DNA from 3 places in the Acidovorax sp. FG60 genome. Region 1 is predicted to be linked to each of the others. Evidence: predicted binding sites of a transcription regulator. Region 1 holds the regulator's gene; each other region holds the start of a gene.

Evidence for each region. Region 1 encodes FNR, which switches genes on or off when oxygen is low (the NO sensors DNR and NnrR bind a similar motif). Its sites were predicted from a motif close to TTGATNNNNATCAA; they were not measured.
Region 2: ACODS0_RS05580 (universal stress protein) is a predicted target of FNR. The motif match lies at 6,082-6,095, and genes of this name have one in related genera.
Region 3: ubiM (5-demethoxyubiquinol-8 5-hydroxylase UbiM) is a predicted target of FNR. The motif match lies at 2,667-2,680, and genes of this name have one in related genera.

Annotation. Positions count from the first base shown of each region.
Region 1 covers NZ_JBMDJC010000007.1:238,674-245,842, forward strand. Annotated here, with positions in the region: gene ACODS0_RS12910 (EAL domain-containing protein) at 1-2,013, opposite strand, end outside; gene ACODS0_RS12915 (HD-GYP domain-containing protein) at 2,010-3,308, opposite strand; gene ACODS0_RS12920 (hypothetical protein) at 3,319-3,450, shown strand; gene ACODS0_RS12925 (sulfite exporter TauE/SafE family protein) at 3,529-4,287, opposite strand; gene hemN (oxygen-independent coproporphyrinogen III oxidase) at 4,293-5,675, opposite strand; gene fnr (fumarate/nitrate reduction transcriptional regulator Fnr) at 5,863-6,585, shown strand; gene ACODS0_RS12940 (hypothetical protein) at 6,654-6,947, opposite strand; gene ACODS0_RS12945 (FixH family protein) at 6,999-7,169, opposite strand, start outside.
Region 2 covers NZ_JBMDJC010000003.1:120,221-127,389, forward strand. Annotated here, with positions in the region: gene ACODS0_RS05545 (threonine ammonia-lyase) at 1-257, shown strand, start outside; gene ACODS0_RS05550 (hypothetical protein) at 334-480, shown strand; gene queC (7-cyano-7-deazaguanine synthase QueC) at 572-1,282, shown strand; gene ACODS0_RS05560 (phosphoenolpyruvate carboxykinase (GTP)) at 1,577-3,448, shown strand; gene ACODS0_RS05565 (hypothetical protein) at 3,632-4,072, opposite strand; gene ACODS0_RS05570 (LysR family transcriptional regulator) at 4,199-5,158, shown strand; gene ACODS0_RS05575 (metallophosphoesterase) at 5,193-6,038, shown strand; gene ACODS0_RS05580 (universal stress protein) at 6,150-6,572, shown strand; gene ACODS0_RS05585 (DUF2274 domain-containing protein) at 7,033-7,169, opposite strand, start outside.
Region 3 covers NZ_JBMDJC010000003.1:216,699-223,867, forward strand. Annotated here, with positions in the region: gene metC (cystathionine beta-lyase) at 11-1,165, opposite strand; gene ACODS0_RS06040 (AraC family transcriptional regulator) at 1,225-2,028, shown strand; gene ACODS0_RS06045 (hypothetical protein) at 2,161-2,577, shown strand; gene ubiM (5-demethoxyubiquinol-8 5-hydroxylase UbiM) at 2,770-4,053, shown strand; gene ACODS0_RS06055 (class I SAM-dependent methyltransferase) at 4,155-5,120, opposite strand; gene ACODS0_RS06060 (DMT family transporter) at 5,467-5,802, shown strand; gene ACODS0_RS06065 (zf-TFIIB domain-containing protein) at 5,796-6,551, opposite strand; gene ACODS0_RS06070 (solute carrier family 23 protein) at 6,703-7,169, shown strand, end outside.

The sequences.
Region 1 (7,169 bases):
CTCCAGCAGCGTGGGCGGCAACTGGTGCACCGCCAGTAGCCGGGTGATGCGGTCCACGAAATCAGGCTGCCGGAACTCCAGCGCCGACACGTTCACCGAAATCATGATCGGCATGCCACTGTGCATCCACACCGCCGCCTCACGCACGGCCTGCTCCATGACCCACGCGCCCAGCGTCACGATGTAGCCAGACTCCTCCGCCAGGGGGATGAACTGCCCAGGTGATACTGCACCGAACTCCGGGTCGGTCCAGCGGATCAGCGCTTCGGCCCCCGTGATGCGCCCGGTGGCCATGTTGACCTGTGGTTGGTAGTGCACTGCCATGCGGTCAAGCCCCAGCGCCTGGCGCATCGCATGCTCCATCTGCATGCGCGACAGCAGATTGGCATTCATCTGCGGCTGGTAAAAGCCATAGCTACCCCGGCCGCGCTCTTTGACACGGTACATGGCCGTGTCAGCCTGCTTGATGAGATCGTCCAGCGTCGCACCGTCCTGTGGGTACAGCGCCATGCCGATGCTGCACTGGATGGAGAAGCCCATGCTGTCAAGCATGAAGGGCTTGAGCATGTCGTCCAGGATGCGGCGCGCCACGCTCTCAGCCACCACGGCATCACCGCCATGCAGGTAGATGACAAATTCATCGCCACCCAGTCGACACAACATGTCCGTCTGGCGCAGGCAGGCCTGCAGGCGCTCGGCCACCAGTTGCAGCACGCGGTCACCGAAAGGGTGGCCGAGGGAGTCATTGATGATCTTGAAGCGGTCGAGATCCAGAAACAGGATGGCAAAGCCCGTGTCGCTCTGGCGCGCCCCCTGGATGGCAGTGTCCACACGCTGCGACAACAGCAGACGGTTGGGCAGGCCCGTGAGTACGTCGCTGTAGGCCAGCTCCTCAATGCGCTTCTGGGCGGCGTGCTGCAGCGTCAGATCCCGCATGAAGCCTATGCTCTGCACCAGACGCTCTTCGTCGTCGCGCAGCGCCACCCATGACAACTGCACTGCGCAATAGGTGCCGTTGTCACGGGGCAGCCACAGCTCGCCTTCCCAGAAACCCTCCTTGGCCCACCCCTGCAGCACCTGCTCCATGAAAGCCGCGTCCGACCCACCACCGAACAACGACGCCGCCAGGCATCCTTCAAACGATTTAGCAGACGGCCCCACCAGCCGCTCGCAGCCTGGGTTCATGCGCAAGACCCTGTGCTGGCTGTCGGCGATGAAGATGGCGTCCAGGCTGGACTCGAACACCCGTGCGGCCAGTCTCAGGCTGGCCTGTATCTCGGTCTGGCGGGTGATGTCCCGGTACGAATAAACCCGCCCCACTGGCCGCCCCTGGCTGAACTGCGGCACGGTGCGCAACTCCAGCACCAAGCCATTTCGCAACACCAGAATGTCGGTGCTCTCCTGCATCGGTTCTCGGGCGATGGCAGCCAAACGCTCCGCGTAGGCACGTGCGTCCTCAACCTGGGCCTCCATGTGCGCATAGACAGCCGCATCGTCGCGCCGCACCAGCAAATCGCGCGGAATATTCCACAGTTGCGCAAGCCGCTGATTGAAAGCCCGCACCCGGCCATCGAGGCTGCACACGAGCATGCCGTCAGCGGCAGAATCCAGCGTGGCGCGCAGCTCAGACAGCAAAGTTTCCAGCTCGCGCTCGGTCGATTCCTGGACACTGCGATCCAGCATGGTCAGCATGAAGACCGTGCCAGAAGCGACCTCTGCAGGAACGCGCGTCACCTGACGATTGACCGGAACCAAGGTGCCGTCAGCGCGCAAAAGGCTGGTGTGGGAATGAATGCCATCTGCAACCACCTGGGCCGACTCCCCCCAGAACGCCATGTCCTGCGGTGTGGAGGCCAGACGCAACACGGGCGTACCCACCATCTCGGCTACAGGCAAGCCCACCAGCCGCTGCGCGGCGGCATTCGCGTGAAGGATGAGCAGACTGGTCTCATCGACCAGCCAGACGGCCTCCTGTAAACCGTCGAGCCAGCCGTGGGACTGCGAAACGGTCACGACCCTGCCTCTTCGGGACCGGGGCTGACCGCACGCTCGAAAAAGTAACAGATACGCTGCCGCGGAGAGAGGTAGTCCAGCGCATCGCGCGGCAGTTGCGCAGGCTTGAGGCTGCGCCGGATACCCAGCTCGGGCACAGTTTCCAGGTCCAGAATAGGAGCCTCATCCTTGGGCACCCGGGAGTCATGGACGATGACCTTGGGCCGCAGCGGGCGCGAAGAGTTGACCGAGGCAACAATCGCATAGCGGTCGTTCACCAGCTGGACGATGGAGCCTGGCGGGTACACCCCCATCATGCGGATGAACGCCCCGAGCACCACGGAATCGAAGCGCGCCTTGAGCTGTGCAAAGATGACCGACAAAGCCTCGTGGGGTGTGAGCGCATCCACTCCATTGGCGGGATTGCACATGCGATCGTAGCGATTGACGAGGGCGAGCACCTGGCTCGCGCGCCCCAGATCGGACCCCGACAACCGCAGTGGAAACCCACTGCCATCGGCCATCTCATGGTGCCGAGCAACGGCGGTAATCACAGGTTCGGGCAGCCCCATGCGCGTGGCCAGTGTCACGGACTCAGCCACATGGGTCTCGTAACGCGTACGCTCCATCGGAATCATGGAGGGCGTAGGTTGCCTGAGATTCGGCGGCAGCTTGAGCTTGCCCAGATCATGAATCAGCGCGGCAATGCCAAGGTCGTGCAGCTCGGCACTTTTCATGCCCAACGCACGGCCCAGCAGCAAAGAGATCACCATCACGTTGATCGGGTGCAGGGCATTGCGCTCGCCCACCCCTTCCGACAACAGCCGGATGACAGAATCACCGTTTTCCAGGAGTTCGGCCACGCAACCTGACACCAGCGTTTCGCCTTTGGTACGGGCCTGGTCGGGGTGCTCCGAGACAACACGCTCCAGCGCCTGGTATTGCCGCGTGGCCTCCCCAAACCGCTGATTGCAGGCCGCCAGCGTCCGGTTCTGGGCCTCCAGCAATTCACGCCTGCGCTGCGCCTCTGGGTCCACCGTGGCTGTAGCTGTCGCAGCCTCAGGTGCACTCGAAGACGATGCCTTCATTTCCGGCACGCTCCAGGCTGCAGGCACGAGTTCCCTCAGTTCTGGATCGCTCTTTTTGGGAAAGTACCGCACCTCGGTGAGCCCCAGCTCACGCAAGGTGGCAATCTGCTCTGCCGCCGCCACACGAAAGCTGCTCACCGGGAACGGATGGTGCAACCAACCCACGTCGAGCTGGATGTACATGCCGACACGCAGTTGGCTGATGTCGATGAGGATGGAGGAGTTCACTTCAAGGCGTGTGAAACATGGCGACGTCAATGCCACCAATAGTTACACAGATTATCGCCAGATCGAGGGTCTTGTCGAAGGAGTGCGCCTGCGCCGCAGCGGCATGGCAACACTTGCCTTTCTCACCAAGGGCAAGCGTTGATCACCCTTGTATAGACATGGATTTACGAGGCCTCGCGAACCCCGTCGCACCGCAGCTTGCGAATGGGGGAACTGCTGGCTAGCGGCACCACAACGACGGTTTGTAGACCAGGTCCATCCAGAGTGCCCAGCTGGCCACTGCGCACAGCAAACCTCCTGCGATGCGCGTTCCCCAGTCCGCACGTTTTGCATTGACCCCTGCTTTCAGCCGAATCCACACCAAGGGCCCGCCCACCAGCCACACACCACTGCCCAGGCCAAAAAGCGCCATGCTGAGCGCCCCTTCCAGAGGCCCTCCGCTCAGCGCAGCCACGAGCAGCGCGGAATAGAGCAGGCCACAGGGCATCAAGGCCCAAAGCCCACCAGCAACCAGAACCCCGCCTGGTGCACTGACCAGAGGCCGCACACGCGCCCATACGGTACGGCCCGCCTGCTCTACCCACTGGGGTTGGCGCGCCTGGATCACCATCATCAAACCCCACGCCATCACCGCAACATGCATCAGGGTCCACGCAGGGCGAAGTGCCACGGTCTGCTGGGTCACCCATGCCAGGCTGTCCATGGCCCATGCAGCCAAGCCACCCGCCATAGCGTACCCGGCCAAGCGGCCAGCATGAAAAGCGACGGCGCGCTGAATGACACCGCCACGGGGCACCCACTGCACTGTCTGCACCGTCAGGGGAGTTGCCTGTGGCTGCGCATCGCCACCGGCTGTGGACGCCATGCCCCCACCGCCCTGCCCGATCAATGCCCCACAAGGCGCAGAACACATGGCCAAACAATGGGACCCGCCAACGAGCCCCATCAGCAAGGCGGTTGAGGCGACCGTAGCAATCATGAGGATCAGATGATGCGCGAAAAACGGGCGCGGTTGCGGTCAGCCTGCAGGTAACGGTCAAAGACCATGGCAATGCCACGCACAAAGAACCAGCCCATGGCAGTGACCTCGACCCCATCGGGCCGCACCACCACAAGCCCCTGCTCGGCCATGGTTTCCAGTTGCGCCAGCTCCGCAGAGAAGTAGTGGCGAAAGTCGATCAACCACGCTTGCTCCATGGGCTCAAACAACAGCTCGCCTTGGCACATCAAGGCCATGATGACGGCGCGGCGCACAAGATCGTCGCGCGTCAGGGCCAACCCACGAACGACGGGCAGGCGCCCCTGATTCAGAAAATCGTAATACTCATCCAGGGTCTTGGCATTTTGGCTGTAGGTGGCTCCGACCCGGCCAATCGCAGACACCCCCAGGCCGATCAGGTCGCAATCAGGTTGCGTACTGTAGCCCTGGAAGTTGCGGTGCAGACGCCCCTGGCGCTTGGCGACTGCCAATGCATCCTCAGGCAATGCAAAGTGGTCCATGCCCACATACACGTACCCAGCATCCATAAAGGCGTCCAGCGAACGGGAGAGCATCGACACCTTGCCTGCAGCAGCTGGCAACTCGGCCGAAACAATACGGCGCTGAGGCTTGAAACGTTCTGGCAGATGGGCATACGCGTACAACGCGATACGGTCAGGCCGCAGCTGCGTAACCTGGGCCAGCGTGCGGTCAAACGACTCTGGCGTCTGCCGAGGCAGGCCGTAGATCAAATCCACATTGATGGATTCAAAACCCAGCGAACGTGCGGACTCCACCAGCGAAAACACCTGCTCGGCAGGCTGTATGCGGTGAACGGCCTTTTGAACCTCGGGATCGAAATCCTGCACCCCAAAGCTCAGTCGGTTGAACCCCAGTTCCGCCAGCACTGCAAGGCGGTCCGCATTGACGGTGCGAGGGTCCACCTCAATCGAATACTCCCCGCCCGGCGCCAACGAAAAGCTGCGTTTGAGCATGCCCATCAGCTCCCGCAAGCCCTCGTCCGATAGAAAAGTGGGCGTGCCACCACCCAGGTGAAGCTGACTCACCACCTGCCCCGTGCCGCAGTGTGCTGTGTGCAAGTCAATCTCGCGGCTCAAATACCGCAAATACACCTCTGCACGATCATGGTGTTTGGTGATGATCTTGTTGCATGCGCAGTAGTAACAAAGGGACTCGCAAAAGGGGATGTGCACGTACAAAGACAGCGGCAAGGCCTTCGTCATGGAGCCCAGTCTGCGCTGCTCCAAGGCAAGCGCGTAGTCGTCCTGCCCAAAGGCCTCGACGAAACGGTCAGCTGTTGGGTAAGAGGTATAACGGGGCCCTGGCACGTCGAAACGGCGCAGCAGCTCGGGCGAAACAGCGGTCATGGGCAAATTCCTTGCGTACACTTCGACTGTGCCGTAAGCTGCACTCCATGTCCTTGACCTGCATCAAGTGATGGGCCGGGACGAACAGCGACAATTTGATGCACATCAGTCGCCCACCCGCACCCAAAGGCCCAGCCTGTTAGGCATATGGGGCGATATGCTCAAACCTTACCCAGCCTCTGTTCCTATGAACCCGCTCACCATCAAAGTCGCCTGCTCCAACTGCAACCTGCGCGAGCTGTGCATGCCGGTGGGGCTGAGCGAGGAACAGCTGCAACGCATTGACGAGGTCGTTGCCGTTCGCCGCAAGATCAAACGCGGTGGAACCCTTTTCCGCAACGGCGAATCCTTCACCTCGCTCTATGCCATTCGAACCGGCTTCTTCAAAACATGTGTAGCCACCGAAGACGGGCGTGACCAGGTCACGGGTTTTCAGATGGCAGGCGAGATCATCGGCCTTGATGGCATCGTGAATGACCACCACACCTGCGATGCGGTGGCCCTGGAAGACGCGGAAGTCTGCGTCATGCCCTTTGACCGCATCGAAGAACTGTCCCGCGAAGTCACCGCCTTGCAGCACCATGTGCACAAGATCATGAGCCGCGAGATTGTCCGTGAGCATGGCGTGATGCTGCTCCTGGGCAGCATGCGCGCTGAGGAGCGCCTGGCCGCGTTCCTGCTCAATCTGGTTCAGCGCCTGCACGCCCGGGGGTTCTCGCAGTCCGAGCTCGTGCTGCGCATGACCCGCGAAGAGATCGGTAGCTACCTGGGCCTCAAGCTCGAAACCGTGAGCCGCACCTTCTCCAAGTTCGTGGAAGAAGGCATTGTCGAGGTCAAGCAGCGCCATGTGCGCATCCTGGAGACCGAGGCCCTCAAGCGCATCGTGAACAACCAGCAAGCCTGCCACTGAACCTGCTGTCGTCTGCCATCCTGGCAGTCCTCACCACATTGACCTTTGCCAATAGGTGGCACTACCGCTCAAGGGCACGATGATGTCTTGCGGCAGTCATCGGGACGCTCGCCTTCGGGAACCGGGCAACGGTTAAGTTCAAACGGTGACATGGCCAGCAGCGTGGTCAACGCGCTGGATGCCATCGTGATTATCCAGAACGCAAAAAAGGCCAGCGTGTACACGCCCTGCCGTGACAATGCCAACGGCTGCCCAAACCAGTGCAGGTCTTGCGGATCCACCATCGCAAAAACCAGCATTTCCATCACACCGGCCATCAAAAAGGCCGGCCAGGCAATCCACATCACGCGTTGCATCCACATTGGTTTGTCTCCTGGTAAGGCCGTGCAGGCATGCTGCCCGGCCAGGTGGGTTCAGCGCGGCTGGTCCTGGACCGGGGTGGCCGCGTGGTTGCGGCCCTTCATGGCTGGCAACAGGCTTTTTTCTGGGGTGGCCAGTGTCTTGTTGATCTCGATGCCCTGGCGGTAATAATCTTCCGCGACCACAGGGTCGGGGCGCGATATCGCGAGCCACAGGGTCACAAA
Region 2 (7,169 bases), on a different contig from region 1:
GCGGCATGGTGCGCTCGGGGCGCCTGGCGCGCATCAAGGTCAGCGCGCGCGATGTGCCCGGCGTGCTGGCGCGTATCACCGCCACCGTGGCCGACGCGGGTGCCAACATCGAGGAGGTGCACCACCAGCGCGCCTTCACCATGCTGGCCGCGCAGAACGTGGAGATCGAACTGGTGCTGCAAACCCGGGGCAAGACCCATGTGGATGAGGTGCTGGGGCAGTTGCGCACGGCGGGCATGCAGGCCGATCTGATCTGAGCGACAGCAGGGTTTTGCGCCCTGAAGGGACAGTCGCAGCTAGAATTGCGCAAGTTTTAAGCATCTGGAGCCCACCATGTCCGACCACAACACCTCGCACGCCCCCGCAACACCATCGAACGACCCCGTGGAAAACGTGGTTCACCTGGTCCCCGTGGTGCTGCCTGTGGTGGGTGGCATCATGATGTTCCTGCTGGCCTTTATTGCCGTGACGATGGCCTGAACGCTTCTGCGGCCGTCACCCACAGCCCCGCAGCGCGGGGCTTTTTTTCGTCCCGCACCACCCCCTTATCCCGTCTGAACTGGAGAACCCCATGAGACCCGGACACGCACTCGTTTTATTTTCCGGCGGTCAGGACTCCACGACCTGCCTGGCCTGGGCGCTGGAAAACTTTGCCCACGTGGAAACCATCGGCTTTGACTACGGCCAGCGCCACCACATCGAGCTGCAAGCACGGCAGACGGTGCTGTCATCGTTGCGTGCACAGTTCCCGCACTGGGCGGCCAAGCTGGGGGACGACCACATGCTCGACCTGGCGGTGCTGGGCCACATCAGTGACACGGCGCTGACCAGCGACACCGAAATCCAGATGACCGCTGCCGGCCTGCCCAACACCTTTGTGCCGGGGCGCAACCTGCTGTTCTTCCAGCTGGCGGCTGCCGTGGGCTACCGCCGGGGCCTGCACACCCTGGTGGGCGGCATGTGCGAGACCGATTTTTCGGGCTACCCCGACTGCCGTGACGACACGCTCAAGGCCCTTCAGGTGGCCGTGTCCCTGGGCATGGGCCAGCGTTTCACCTTCGACACCCCGCTGATGTGGCTGGACAAGGCCGAGACCTGGGAACTGGCCCGGTCCCTGGGCGGACAAGCGCTGGTCGATCTGATCGTGAACGACTCGCACACCTGCTACCACGGCGTGCGCGACACGCTGCATGCCTGGGGATACGGCTGTGGCACGTGCCCGGCCTGCGCGCTGCGCAGGAGCGGCTACGAACGGTGGAAGGGCGGTTCGGCCAGCGTTTGATGCGAGGGAGCGGGCAAAGTCATGCATAACCTCATGTTTTTTTTGCATGGTTTTGACCCCTGTCTGACAGACAAAAGGGCGGCAGGTTCATAAAATTGACACCCCAGCCGACCCGCGGAATCCGTGGAACTAGCCTCCACCCGTGGGGCTGACACACGCTCCCGCCCGCCGACTGAGCACGAAAGCCGTTTTTTCAAAGGCAGCGCTCAGCACCGCAACTGCGCCAGGCCTCGCCGTGACCCGCCCGGTCCGCTTCCTTTGAAAAAACGTTTTTTCAACTTAGGAAGCTCCCCGATGAACGCACCCACGATGCAGGGCCTGAACCTCAACGCCCCCGCTTACGTCAAAAACGCCCGGCTGCTTGCCTGGGTGGCCGACATGGCCGCCCTGTGCAAACCCGACACCATTTACTGGTGCGATGGCTCCAAGGAAGAGTACGACCGCCTGTGCCAGCAGCTGGTCGATGCCGGCACCTTCAAGAAGCTCAACCCCGCCAAGCGCCCTGGCAGCTTCCTGGCCTGGTCCGATCCATCGGACGTGGCCCGCGTGGAAGACCGCACCTACATCTGCTCGGCCGCCAAGGAAGACGCTGGCCCCACCAACAACTGGATGGCTCCCGCCGAAATGCGCGCCACGCTGCAGCCCCTGTTTGACGGCTGCATGAAGGGCCGCACCATGTACGTGGTGCCCTTCAGCATGGGCCCGCTGGGCAGCCACATCGCCCACATCGGCGTGGAACTCACAGACAGCGCCTATGTGGCCGTGAACCAGCGCCTGATGACCCGCATGGGCAAGGCCGTGTACGACGTGCTGGGCGTGGAAGGCGAGTTCGTGCCTTGCATGCACACGGTGGGCGCACCCCTGGCCGAAGGTGAGAAGGACACGACGAGCTGGCCTTGCAACCCCAAGGTCAAGTACATCGTCCACTACCCAGAAACGCGCGAAATCTGGTCCTACGGCTCGGGCTACGGCGGCAACGCGCTCCTGGGCAAGAAGTGCCTGGCCCTGCGCATCGCGTCCACCATGGGCCGCGACCAAGGCTGGTTGGCCGAACACATGCTCATCCTGGGCGTGACCAACCCCCAAGGCAAGAAGTACCACGTGGCAGCGGCCTTCCCTAGCGCCTGCGGCAAGACCAACTTCTCGATGCTGGTGCCGCCAGAGGCGGGTTTTGCCGGTTGGAAGGTCACCACCATCGGTGACGATATCGCCTGGATCAAGCCCCATGCCGACGGCAAGATGTACGCCATCAACCCCGAGGCGGGTTACTTTGGTGTGGCCCCCGGCACCAACATGCACACCAACCCCAACTGCATGCGCAGCCTGGACAAGGACGTGATCTTCACCAACGTGGCCCTGACGGACGACGGCGACGTGTGGTGGGAAGGCATGGAAAAGGACACCGGCAAGCTGCCCGACCACCTGATCGACTGGCAAGGCAAGGACTGGACGCCCCAGATCGCCAAGGAAACCGGCGCCAAGGCTGCCCACCCCAACTCGCGCTTCACGGTGGCTGCCACCAACAACCCTGCGCTCGACCCCCAGTGGGACGATGCCAATGGCGTGGCGATTGATGCCTTCATCTTCGGCGGCCGCCGCTCCACCACCGTGCCGCTGGTGACCGAAGCCCGCACCTGGACGGAAGGCGTGTACATGGCTGCCACCATGGGCTCTGAAACCACCGCTGCAGCCTTTGGCGCCCAAGGCGTGGTGCGCCGCGACCCCTTCGCCATGCTGCCGTTCTGCGGCTACAACATGAGCGACTACTTCCAGCACTGGCTGAACATGGAAGGCCAAATCGCCGCCACCGGCAAGGCGCTGCCCAAGGTGTTCTGCGTGAACTGGTTCCGCAAGGACGAAGCCGGCAAGTTCGTCTGGCCGGGTTATGGCGACAACATGCGCGTGCTCAAGTGGATGATCGACCGCATCGAAGGCCAGGCCGCCGGCCAGGAAACCATGTTCGGCGTGGCTCCGCAGTACGCCGAAATCAACTGGACGGGGCTGGATTTCAATGCCCAGCAGTTTGCTGCCGTGACCAGCATCGACAAGGCAGCCTGGGCCGATGAGTTCAAGCTGCACGATGCCCACTTTGAGCAGCTGGCTTACCACCTGCCCCCGGCTTTGCTCGCCACCAAGGCTGCGCTCGAAAAGCGCCTGGCAAGCTGATTCCCGGATCTTCTCAGTCCTGACAACCGCCCCTTCTGAAAAGGAGGGGCGGTTTTTTTGCGCTTGTGGATGCGGATACTGGATCAGCGCGATCTGTCCCGCGGCCATGAAAAAAGCCGTGGCGAACACTCGCCACGGCTTCAAAAAATCCGATCACTGCACGGCGAACCGTGCATCATCTTCTCAGTAGTACTTGCGGATGTCTTCCACGGTGGCAATGCCCATGGCGTGGTTCAGTTCGGCCATGATGCGGGGGTCCTTCACAGCCACTTGCCAGGTACGCTCGTCATCCGCAGCGCGGCGGCGGGCTTCGGCCCAGCCGAGGGCGGCCACACGCAGGGCAGCACCGGCACGGCGTGCGGGGGCGGTCAGCAAAGCCAGGGCCGCAAAGGCGACCAGCCACAGCACCATCCAAGCCGCGAGCAGGTGGCCTTCGCTCCAGGTGTCGATGACCTGGTTGGCCACTACCAGCAAGGCCGATACCACGGCCGCGAGCAGAAGCGTGGCAGCGCCACGGGCGCCATCAAAGTTGGCGGCTACGCTCTTGAGGGCGGCAGCGGCGTTTTCGGCGCGGACAACGCCGGGGTGTTCGGTGGGGTACTCAACGTGTGCAAAGCTGGTCATTTCGGTTTCCCTTTTCTAACGCTTGTGGCGAGATTGCCGGGCGATGGGGTGATATTAGGGTTTACCCTTTGCATGTTCAAGTTTATATTTTGAATCATTGATATTCATATTGATGATGAATTGACCATGACCCCCTTGAACTTCCGCTCCTTGGACCTGAACCTGCTGCGTGTTTTCGACGAGGTCATGGCCGAGCGCAGCCTCACACGCGCAGCGCACAAACTGTCCGTCACCCAGCCTGCCGTGAGCAACGCCATGCGGCGCCTGCGCGATGTGCTGGGGGATGAGTTGGTGGTGCGCAGCGGCCAGGGCGTGGAGCCCACTGCGCGTGCGCTGGCCCTGTGGCCCCCTGTGCGCGAGGCCCTGGCCCACCTGCAAGAATCCCTGGCGCCGGGACACTTTGAGCCCGCCACGGCCGAATCCACCTTTGTGCTCGCCATGGCCGATGCCACGGCCGCCACCCTGGTACCGGCCTTGGTCGAAATCATCGAGCGGGAGGCGCCCGGTATTTCGATCCGGGTATTGCCCCTGACCACGCGCGACCCCCGCCGCCTGCTGGACGAAGAGGCGGCCGACATGGCGGTGGGCTACTTCCCTGCGGTGCTGGCAGACCTGACCGCCCGCGCGCAATCCGGGGGCGCAGTGGCCTTTGAGAGCCGCCGCCTGTACGACGGCGAATACGTGTGCGTGATGCGGCAAGGCCACCCTCTGGCCGATGCGCCCCTGACGCTGGACACCTATTGCGCCGCACGCCACATGCTCGTGAGCTTCTCAGGGCGCCCCTTCGGCTTTATCGACGAGGCCCTGGCGTCCCTGGGCCGCGAGCGCAAGGTGGTGATCACGGTCAACCAGTTCTTCACTGCCGGCCGGGTAGTCTCGGGCTCGGACCTGTTGACGGTGCTGCCCCGCCACTTTGTTCCCGTGACCGGCATTGCCGACGCGCTGGTGCAGCGGGCCCTGCCGTTGGACGTCCCGCCCGTGCATGTGGACGCACTCTGGCGCCGGCGTGGGCCTCAGCAGGCCGCGATGACCTGGCTGCTGCACGCCCTGGCGCGCTCGGCGCGCCGGACTTTCCCCGAGGAGTGAGGCGCCCAGCCTGAACCCGTAGACTGCGCCCAGCATGAACATCCAGCTTTTGTCCGATCTGCACCTTGAGGCGCATCCCCACTTCGTCCCCGAACCGGCTCGCGGCGCCGATGTGCTGGTGCTTGCTGGCGACGTGGGCTCCTACCAGGAAGGCTCGCAGCTGGGCGACGAAGACTTTGGCCTGGCCCGGTTTTCACCATTGCCCGGGGGCGCAGGCTGGCCCACCCCCGTGCTTTTTGTGCCCGGCAACCACGAATACGATGCACAGGATTTCGACGCTGCCCACGAGCGGCTGCGCCGCACCTGTGACCGCCTGGGAATCACCTGGCTGGAGCGCGAGACCGTCGAGCTTCAAGGTGTGCGCTTCGTGGGTACCACACTCTGGAGCGATTTCGATGCACTCGCAGACCATGAAGGCAGCAACGACCTTGGCAGGCGGCTGAAACTGCGCGACAAGGCCTTTCGTGCAGCGAACTTCTACCTGCGCAAGACGGGCGGGACCCGCCACGCAGAGCCTTTTCTGGCCGAAGCCATGCGCGACCACGCACTGGTCTGCCAGCAGTGGCTGGCGCAAGCACTGGCGGTGCCTTTTGAAGGCCCCACGGTGGCCGTCACCCACTTTGCACCCAGCCTGCGCAGTGCCGATCCGCGCTACGGACTGGTGCCCGGCACTGCGGGGTTCTGCAACGCCCTGGACAGCTTGTTGTCCCACGCGCAGCTGTGGCTGCACGGCCATCTGCACGCCCCGAGCGACTACACGGTGCAAGGTTTTCACGGCGACGGCACCCCCTGGCAGTGCCGCGTGGTGGCCAACCCCCTGGGCTATGCGCGCAAAGGCGAACAGGCGGCTTTCAAGGCGCAATGCTGCATCCCCGTATGATCAAGAGACGGGGCTCTGCAGCCCCGCAGCGCAGAAGAAAAACATGACCCAGGTCAAGACAACAGAAGTCCGCGCACGGTAGTCTGACCCAACCCTATTCCGGAGAACACCATGAACATCCTGCTTGCTGTCGATGGCAGCGCCTACACCAAAAAAATGCTGGCCTACCTGGCTACCCATGAGGAGCTGCTCGGTGGCAACCACCAGTACACCGCGCTCACCGTGCAGGCCCCGCTGCCGACACGCGCGCGCGCCGCTCTGGGCAAGGAAGTGGTGGACAGCTACCACGCCGAAGAGGCAGAAAAAATCCTGTCGCCCGTTTGCAAATTCCTGGCGCGCCATGGTGTGGACGCCAAGCGTGTCGTCAAGGTGGGCGCCGTGGGTGAGAACATCGCCAAGGTGGCTGACAGCGGCAAGTTCGACCTGCTGGTGATGGGCTCCCACGGCCATGGAGCCTTGGCCACCCTGGTCATGGGCTCGGTCACCACACAGGTGCTGGCCCATTGCAAGGTGCCGTTGCTGATCGTTCGCTAAGCCGAACCACAAACAGCCTGGCCCACCACCAAAGCCCTGCTCCGGCAGGGCTTTTTTTTGCCCAAATGAAACCAATCGGTTACAACATAACTTGTTGGTTTACTTAACGACCAATTGGTTATACATTCTCGCTGCGCCCATCCTGGCGTGTCATTTCCATCGAAACCGAGGAACGACCCATGAAAAATGTCCGCTGTCAAGTCTTCCATGCAGACATGCAGCGGGGCAAAAGGTCTTATGGGGTAGTAGGTTAGGCTAGATTTCAGCCGTTGTGTGCTCTTGCTGCTTTTCGAGCTAGGTGTCGCATAGGCGCTTCGCGGTGGTAAGCGCAAGGGCACCGCAGCAGGCAAGGTCGCATCGGTCGTCATAGTCCTGCACTCCCAGAAAGCTCCTCAAAAGCGAAAGCGCAGCCAGTGGGCTGCGCCTTCTTGGTGAGTGGATGGCGGATACGCCCGCATCGTCAACCCGACTTCGGCGGTGCGGCCTTGCTCCCGCTTCCCTTCCTGAATCCCCGATCCCCCGCCATGAACGCCTCCAGCATGTGCGGAATCAACGTCGTCGCATCGACCGCTTTGCCGTATGCCTGCGCGTGCAACG
Region 3 (7,169 bases), on a different contig from region 1:
TTGGTGCCGGTCAGCCCAGACTGCTGAGCGCCTGTGCCAGGTCCGCGCGCAGGTCGCGGGCGTCTTCCAGCCCCACATGCAGGCGGACAAGGCGCCCCTCGTCCGGCAGCGTTGCCAGGTGTCGCTGGTCATAGGGCACGGCGGGCAGCACCAGGCTTTCGTACCCGCCCCAGCTGGTGCCCAGGCCAAAGAGCGCAAGCGCGTCGATGAACGCCGCAAATGCGGCTTCACCGCAGGGCGCCAGCTCAAAGGTGAACGGACCCGCGGCGCCCGAAAACTGCGCGCGCCAGAGCGCATGGCCCGGGTCGGAGGGGAGCGCCGGGAACAGCACGCGCCGGACCTGCGGCTGCTCTTGCAGCCACTGGGCCGTCGCCAGCGCGGTCTGCTGGTGCCGTTCGAGTCGCACGGCCAGGGTGCGCAGGCCGCGCAGCGCGAGCCAACACACATCGGGCGCCGCGTGGGCACCGCTGCGGTCGCAAAAGCGCCGGGTGCTGGCCAGGTCTGCGTGCGAACCCGTGATGAGCCCCAGCATGAGGTCGGAGTGCCCGTTGATGTATTTGGTGGCCGAATGGATGGCGATGTGCACACCCAGGGCGTGGGCGTCAAAAAACACCGGAGTGCCCCAGGTGGCATCCACCGCCACCGGGATGTGGCGCTGGCGTGCCGCCGCGCACACGGCGCGCACGTCCAGCATCTCCATGGTCAGCGACGCGGGGGTCTCGATGTAGACCAGGCTGGTGTTGTCCCGCAGGTAGGGCGCGATGTCGGCGCCTTCCGGAAAGTACTCGACGGTGGTGCCCTGCGGCACCAGTTCCTGGTCGCAGAAGATGCGCGTGGGCCCGTACACACCCTGGTTCAGCAGCAGGTGGCGGCCCGGCCCCGCATGGGCACTGAGCACGGCCACGATGGCCGCCAGTCCGCTGGCTGTGGCCAGGCAGGTTTCTGCGCCCGACAACGCGGCCATGCAGCGCTGCAGCTCAAACGTGGTGGAGGTGCCCGAGCGGCCGTAGCGCGGCGAGTCGAACACGGTCTGGTGGTGCGCGTGTTTGTAGGCAGCCAGCGTGTCGAACACGACGGTCGAGGCCCGCACCAGCGGCGGGTTGATGGCCTGGGCGGCGCGGGCCGTCTGGCGGCCCGAATGGACAAGGAAGGTGGCGGTGTGCATGGGCTGGGGGCGGGTTTTGGGGAAGGAGTGGGGAGGAGGTGGTTTCATAATAGGACGGCATGTCAGCACCAGAACGCCAACAAACATCGCCAGGGCGCCAAGATGCCGGCCTGTGGGCCACGCTGGCAAAAACGCACGCGGCCGGCACGCTTTTGCCAGCGCACCAGCACCGCAGCGGCCAGCTGGTGTTTGCCACGCGGGGCGTGATGCTGGTGGAGACGCCCCACGCGCGCTGGACCGTGCCGCCGCAGCGGGCGCTGTGGGTGCCCCCGCACCACGCCCATGCGATCGAAATCCTCTCTGCCACCGACCTGCGCACGGTGTACTGCCAGCCGGCGCTGGTGGCGCAGTGCGCATCGTTTGCGCGCCGGGACGAGGTGCACGCGGTGGTCGCATCGCCGCTGATCCAGCAGCTGGTGCTGGGGCTCTTCAACGGCGGGTTCGACCACCCCACACGGCAGTTGATGGTGTCCCTGCTGCTGCATACGCTGCAGCACACGCCCTGCCTGCCCACCCACCTGCCTATGCCTGCCAGCGAAGGGCTGCGGCGCGCGCTCGCGCTGTTGCTGCAGGCCCACCAGTGGCAGCTCTCGCTGCACGAACTCGCGGCCGAGGCCGCGATGTCCGACCGCACCTTCACCCGGCGCTTCACGGCGGAAGCGGGCCTGAGCTTTCGCGCCTGGCGCCAGCGTGCGCGCATCATTGCCTCGCTCGATCTGCTGGCCTCGGGCCGCCCGGTCAAGGGCATCGCACACGCCCTGCAGTTCGAGAGCCCCGCCGCGTACATCGCCTCGTTCCGCACGCTGCTGGGCTGCACACCGAACACCTTCCGCCAGGGACAGCACGGCGACACGCACCCATAGCCACCGTACGGGCAGACCCTGCCCTGGGGCCGCTGGGTGCCGGGAGCCTCCTCTATCATTCGCAGTCCGCAGCCCTGGCGCTGCCCGACACACTCTCCGATCCGCCCCCACATTCTTCCGATGCATCTCCTCATGTCCGCCTGGCCTGTCCTGGCCCTGCTGCTGCCCGCCCTGGTGCTGGTGTCGGCCATCTACTTCCTGGCCAAGGGCGACCGCAGGGCGTTTGCGCAGCTCCTGGCCCTGCTGGCCTGCTGGGTCATCGGTGCGTTGCTGATGGAGTTCTTCATCTTCATGGCGGCACGCATGGCACGTTCGGGCAGCGCGGCCATGCCGGTGCTGGGCACGGGCACACGCCAGCTGCTGGAGACCATGGCCAGCCCGCGCTCCATCGCCGCACCACCGCTGTCGCTGGCCGCCATGGCGGCCTACAGCGTGCTGGCAGCGTACCTGTGGGTGCTGGTCACCTGGGGGCTGCACCTGCGCGGCAAGCCAGCGGGTGGCGCCCGCAAGAAGCCCGCCAAGGGCGCGCGCAAACCGGCACGCTCGTAACGCACCATAATTTTTGATGTTTTAAGGCCCTAGCGCTCATCCCGTATCATTTTTTAGCTATTTAATTTATAGCATTCAGGCACACTGCCTTGATGCAGGGCAAACCGCCGCGTGGAGTGCCCGCCCACAATGGCAAGCCCCACCCCACGGTTGCAGGGTGGATGCCGGGCTGCTTCGCCCGGTCTTCTTGCCATGACCTCCTCCTCACACAGCGACGTTCTCATCGTCGGCGCGGGCCCTGCGGGCCTGTCGCTGGCCATTTCCCTGGCGCAGGCCGGGTTCACCACCACCGTGGTCGAACAGCAGTCTGAGGCCACGTTGGCCCACCCCGCGCCCGATGGCCGCGAGATCGCGCTCACCCACCCCAGCGTGGCCACACTGCAGCGGCTGGGCACCTGGGCCGGCCTGGCGCCACACGAGGTGGGCACCATCCGCGAAGCGCAGGTGCACGACGGCCCGCTGGGCCAGCGCAGCGCCCTGCAGCTGGGCTCCCAAGGTACGGGGCTGGAGGCTCTGGGCTTCATCGTGCCCAACCACGCACTGCGCCGCACGGCCTATGCCGTAGCGGCACGCACACCGGGTGTCCGCATCGTGACCGGCGCCCAGGTGGTGCGCGTGGCCACGCAGTCCACCCATGCCGAGCTGGAGTACTTGCCCCAGGCTTCCGCCGGTGCCCCCAGCGATGGCCCTGCGCCATCGCCACAGCGTCTGCAGGCCCCGCTGCTGGTGGCGGCGGACAGTCGCTTCTCGGCCACGCGGCGGCAGCTGGGCATTGGCGCACGCATGACGGACTTTGGCCGCACCGTGATCGTTTGCCGCATGCGCCATGCCCAACCCCATGGCGGCGTGGCGCACGAGTGTTTTGGCTACGAACGCACGCTGGCGGTGCTGCCCTTGCCCAACGACCCCCAAGAGGGGCATGCGCTGTGCTCGGTGGTGGTCACGGCGGGCACTGCCGACGCAGGTGCGCTGATGGCCCAGAGCCCGCAGGCCTTCGCCGCTACGGTGCAGGCCCAGCTGGGCGACCGCCTGGGGCCTTTGCAGCTGGAGGGCGAACGCCACGCCTACCCGCTGGTGGCCGTGTATGCACAGCGTTTTGCAGACCACCGCTGCGCGCTGCTGGGCGACGCCGCCGTGGGCATGCACCCCGTGACGGCGCATGGCTACAACCTGGGTCTGGCCGGTGTGGAACGCCTGACAGCCGCCGTGGTGGCGGCCCGCAGCCAGGGCCACGACATCGGCAATGGCGAAGCCCTGGCCACCTATGCACGGGCGCACCACCGCCACGCATGGCCGATGTACGAGGGCACCAATGCCATCGTGCGGCTGTATACCGACACGCGCCCCGTGCCGCGCCTGCTGCGGCAGCTGGTGCTGCAGGGCGCGCGGCGGCTGCCACCACTGCAGGCCGCCATCGTGGGCCAGCTGACGGGCAAGGCGCCACGATGGATGCCAGCACTGGCGCCCAGGCACTAGCACAACCTTTGCAACCGGCGCGCCCAACGCCAGCGCCACCATGGAACTGGTTTTGCCAGGCCACCGGTGGCGTCCCCCTCCGGGAGAAGGCGCGAAGCGGCTCAGGGGGAGCCGTCTCCCACGCCGAGGGTCGCCATGCCATACAGCGGCGCCCCCAGCCACGGCCACCACAGGGTCTCCAGCACCACACCCGGCCAGCCATAACACTCCGACACGCTCTGCTGGCGCTGCAGCGCCAGGCGCGGGTGTGCGGCGGTCAGCTCGTCCATGCTGCCCACGCCCCAGTGGAACTCCGCCCCCGTGGGTCCCACGCTGGCGTGCTGCGCCGCGCGGCCCACGGCACGGTGCGTCATGACATCAATCACCAGGCGCGAGCCTTCCGGCGCGCACTGCGCAAACTCGCGCAGCACGGCCTGCACCTGCGCGGGCTGCAGGTACATGAGCACCCCTTCGCAGACGATGAACACCGGCTGCACGCCCGCGCCATCGCCCTCCCCTTCCTCCTTTGGCAGCCCCAGCCGCTGCCACCAGCCAGGCTGCGTGATGTCCACCGTGGCATGGCGCGTGCGCGGGCAGCGCACCGGCAGCAGCTCGCGGCGCAGGTCCATGACCTCGGGCAGATCAGCATCGAGCCACTGGTTGGCGCCCGTATCGAGCCACTGGAAGTGGTGCGACAGGCCACAGCCCAGGCTCACGCCGCCAGCCTTCGGGTGCGCAAGGAAGAAACTGCGGCCCGCATCCTTGATGGCGCGCGTGCGCCACAGTACGTTGAGCACCGTGGGCAAGTCGTCCAGGCACGGTTCCACATCGGCACCCAGGCGCTCCACCAGGCTGGTGGCCACCACGTCGTTGCAGGCGAGCCAGGGAAAGTAACGGCTCCCGCGCGCGCGCGCGGCCAGCGGGATCAGGAGGGTGCTGGGCACGGCCCGCAGGTGGGCGCGCTGCAGCAGGCAGGGGGTAGCGGAGTCGGAGGCGGCGGCGCCATCCCCCGCGTTCTCAGGGTTGCGCTGCGCCGGGGCGGCGGCGGTGCGGGCACGGCGTCGGGTTGGGGGCGGATGCGGCTGCAAGGTCCTCTCCTCCTGTGGCCACCGGGTGCCACGGCTGGTTGGTTGTTTGCGACGGGGCCCACCAGAACACAGGCCTGCGCCATTGTGAACGGGTTGGAGTGTGGTGCGGGGGATGGGCTGGGTGCGTGAAGGGACACCATCACGCCCTCCATCCGGCGCTGCCGCTGTGTCAACGCTCCATGATCCGCGCAAACGCAAGTGGCCGCCAGAGCCTGCGTGGGGTGTTCTTGATGGATCGCAAGGGCGTGGCTACACTGCGGCCCTTCACCATCTGGGTACCGCTTCATCGTACTGCCCGTGTCACTCGGTACAAGTGACAAACGGGCATGTTCGGCCAAGGTGCCCCATGAATCCAAACCTATCGGCCTGGCTGCTCGTCGCAGCCAGCGTCATTGCAGAAGTTGCCGGAACCGTCGCGCTCAAGTACTCCGATGGCTTCTCCAGACTCCTCCCGTCCGGTATGGCAGCTGCGTGCTACGCACTCGCCATCTGGCTCATGGCCGTGGCCATGCGCCAGCTCGACATGGGCCTCACCTATGCAGTCTGGGCGGCCAGCGGCACGGCGGCCGCAGCCGTGGTGGGGATGGCGCTGTTTGGCGAGCCAGTGGGTGTCATCAAAGTAGTGGGTCTGGTGTGCGTGGTGGGAGGCGTTGTCATGCTCCACCTCGGAAGCCCTCAGTGATGGCTTCTGGTGTTGATCAAGGCCCACACCAACTCCACCCCGGCCGTCAGCAGATCGCCCGTGAATGAGCTGTCGCTCGCATCACTGGCGCTGGTGAACGCGCGCTTTTGCCGCTCGCGTTCGGCGCGGCTGCGGTCGCGCTCCAGGGCCACCAGGGCGTCGCCGATGTCCACCGAGGGGGTGGCGTGGGTGGTGCGCTCGCTGCTGGCCTTGGCGTAGCCCTCCATGGCGCGCACCACGGCGTCGGGGTCGATGAGGGAGAACGCGGCGCGGCAGTAGGGGCAGGCGTGGTCCTTGCGGATGTCCACGGGGGCGCCACAGCTGGTGCAGTAGATGGCGCCCACGCGTTTGGCCAGGTCGTCGATCTCGGGGCGCGTCATGTGGCGCACAAAGCCTTTTTCGACCATGAAGGACGAGAAGGTGCTGAAGCGGCCATGCAGGCGGGCGCAGCGGTAGATCATGTAGCGGCCGCTGCGCACCACGTCGAAGCCTTTGGCCAGGCTTGTGTTGCAGCGCGGGCAGGCCATGCGTTCTGCCAGGGGCTGGTGCTGGTCGGTGCGGTGTTCGTGCAGCAGGCGGAACAGCTCGACCACCGACTGGGGCGCGAGCTTGAGGTTTTCGTGCCGGTCAAACCACAGGCCCTGGCAGGCAAAACAGATGTCCAGCTCCAGCGAGTGCCCCTGGTTGCTGGTGAACCGGTGGGCCTGCATGGGCTGGCGGCAGTTGGGGCAGGACGGCTGAGAGTGCATGGCGGCGGTGCCTGTAGGAGGCAGAGCGGGGGTTGGCCCAAATGCTAACCCGGCGCAAGGCGGGCGGGCGCATGGCGAATGACGCGCAGGTTTACGGCAACGCCATGCCCATCCACTAGCATTCGCGCCTCAACAACAAGGAACCGACAAGATGGGATTCATGAACTGGCGCACAAAAAGCGCTGAGGTGCTGCAACAAGGTGGGGTGATTGGGCCCGATGAGCGGCTGCCCTGGCCGCAGACGGCGGTGATGGGGGTGCAGCACGTGATTGCGATGTTTGGGGCCACGGTGCTGGCGCCCATCCTGATGGGCTTTGACCCGAACGTGGCGATCTTGATGAGCGGCGTGGGCACGCTGATCTTCTTCCTGGTCACGGGCGGCAAGGTGCCCAGCTACCTGGGGTCGAGCTTTGCGTTCATTGGCGTGGTGATTGCGGCCACGGGCTACGCGGGCAAAGGTGCCAACGCCAACATTGCCGTGGCGCTGGGCGGCATCATTGCGTGTGGCCTGGTCTACACGCTCATCGGCGCGCTGGTGCAGGCCATTGGCACGGGCTGGATCGAGCGCTTCATGCCGCCCGTGGTCACGGGCTCGGTGGTGGCGGTGATCGGGCTGAA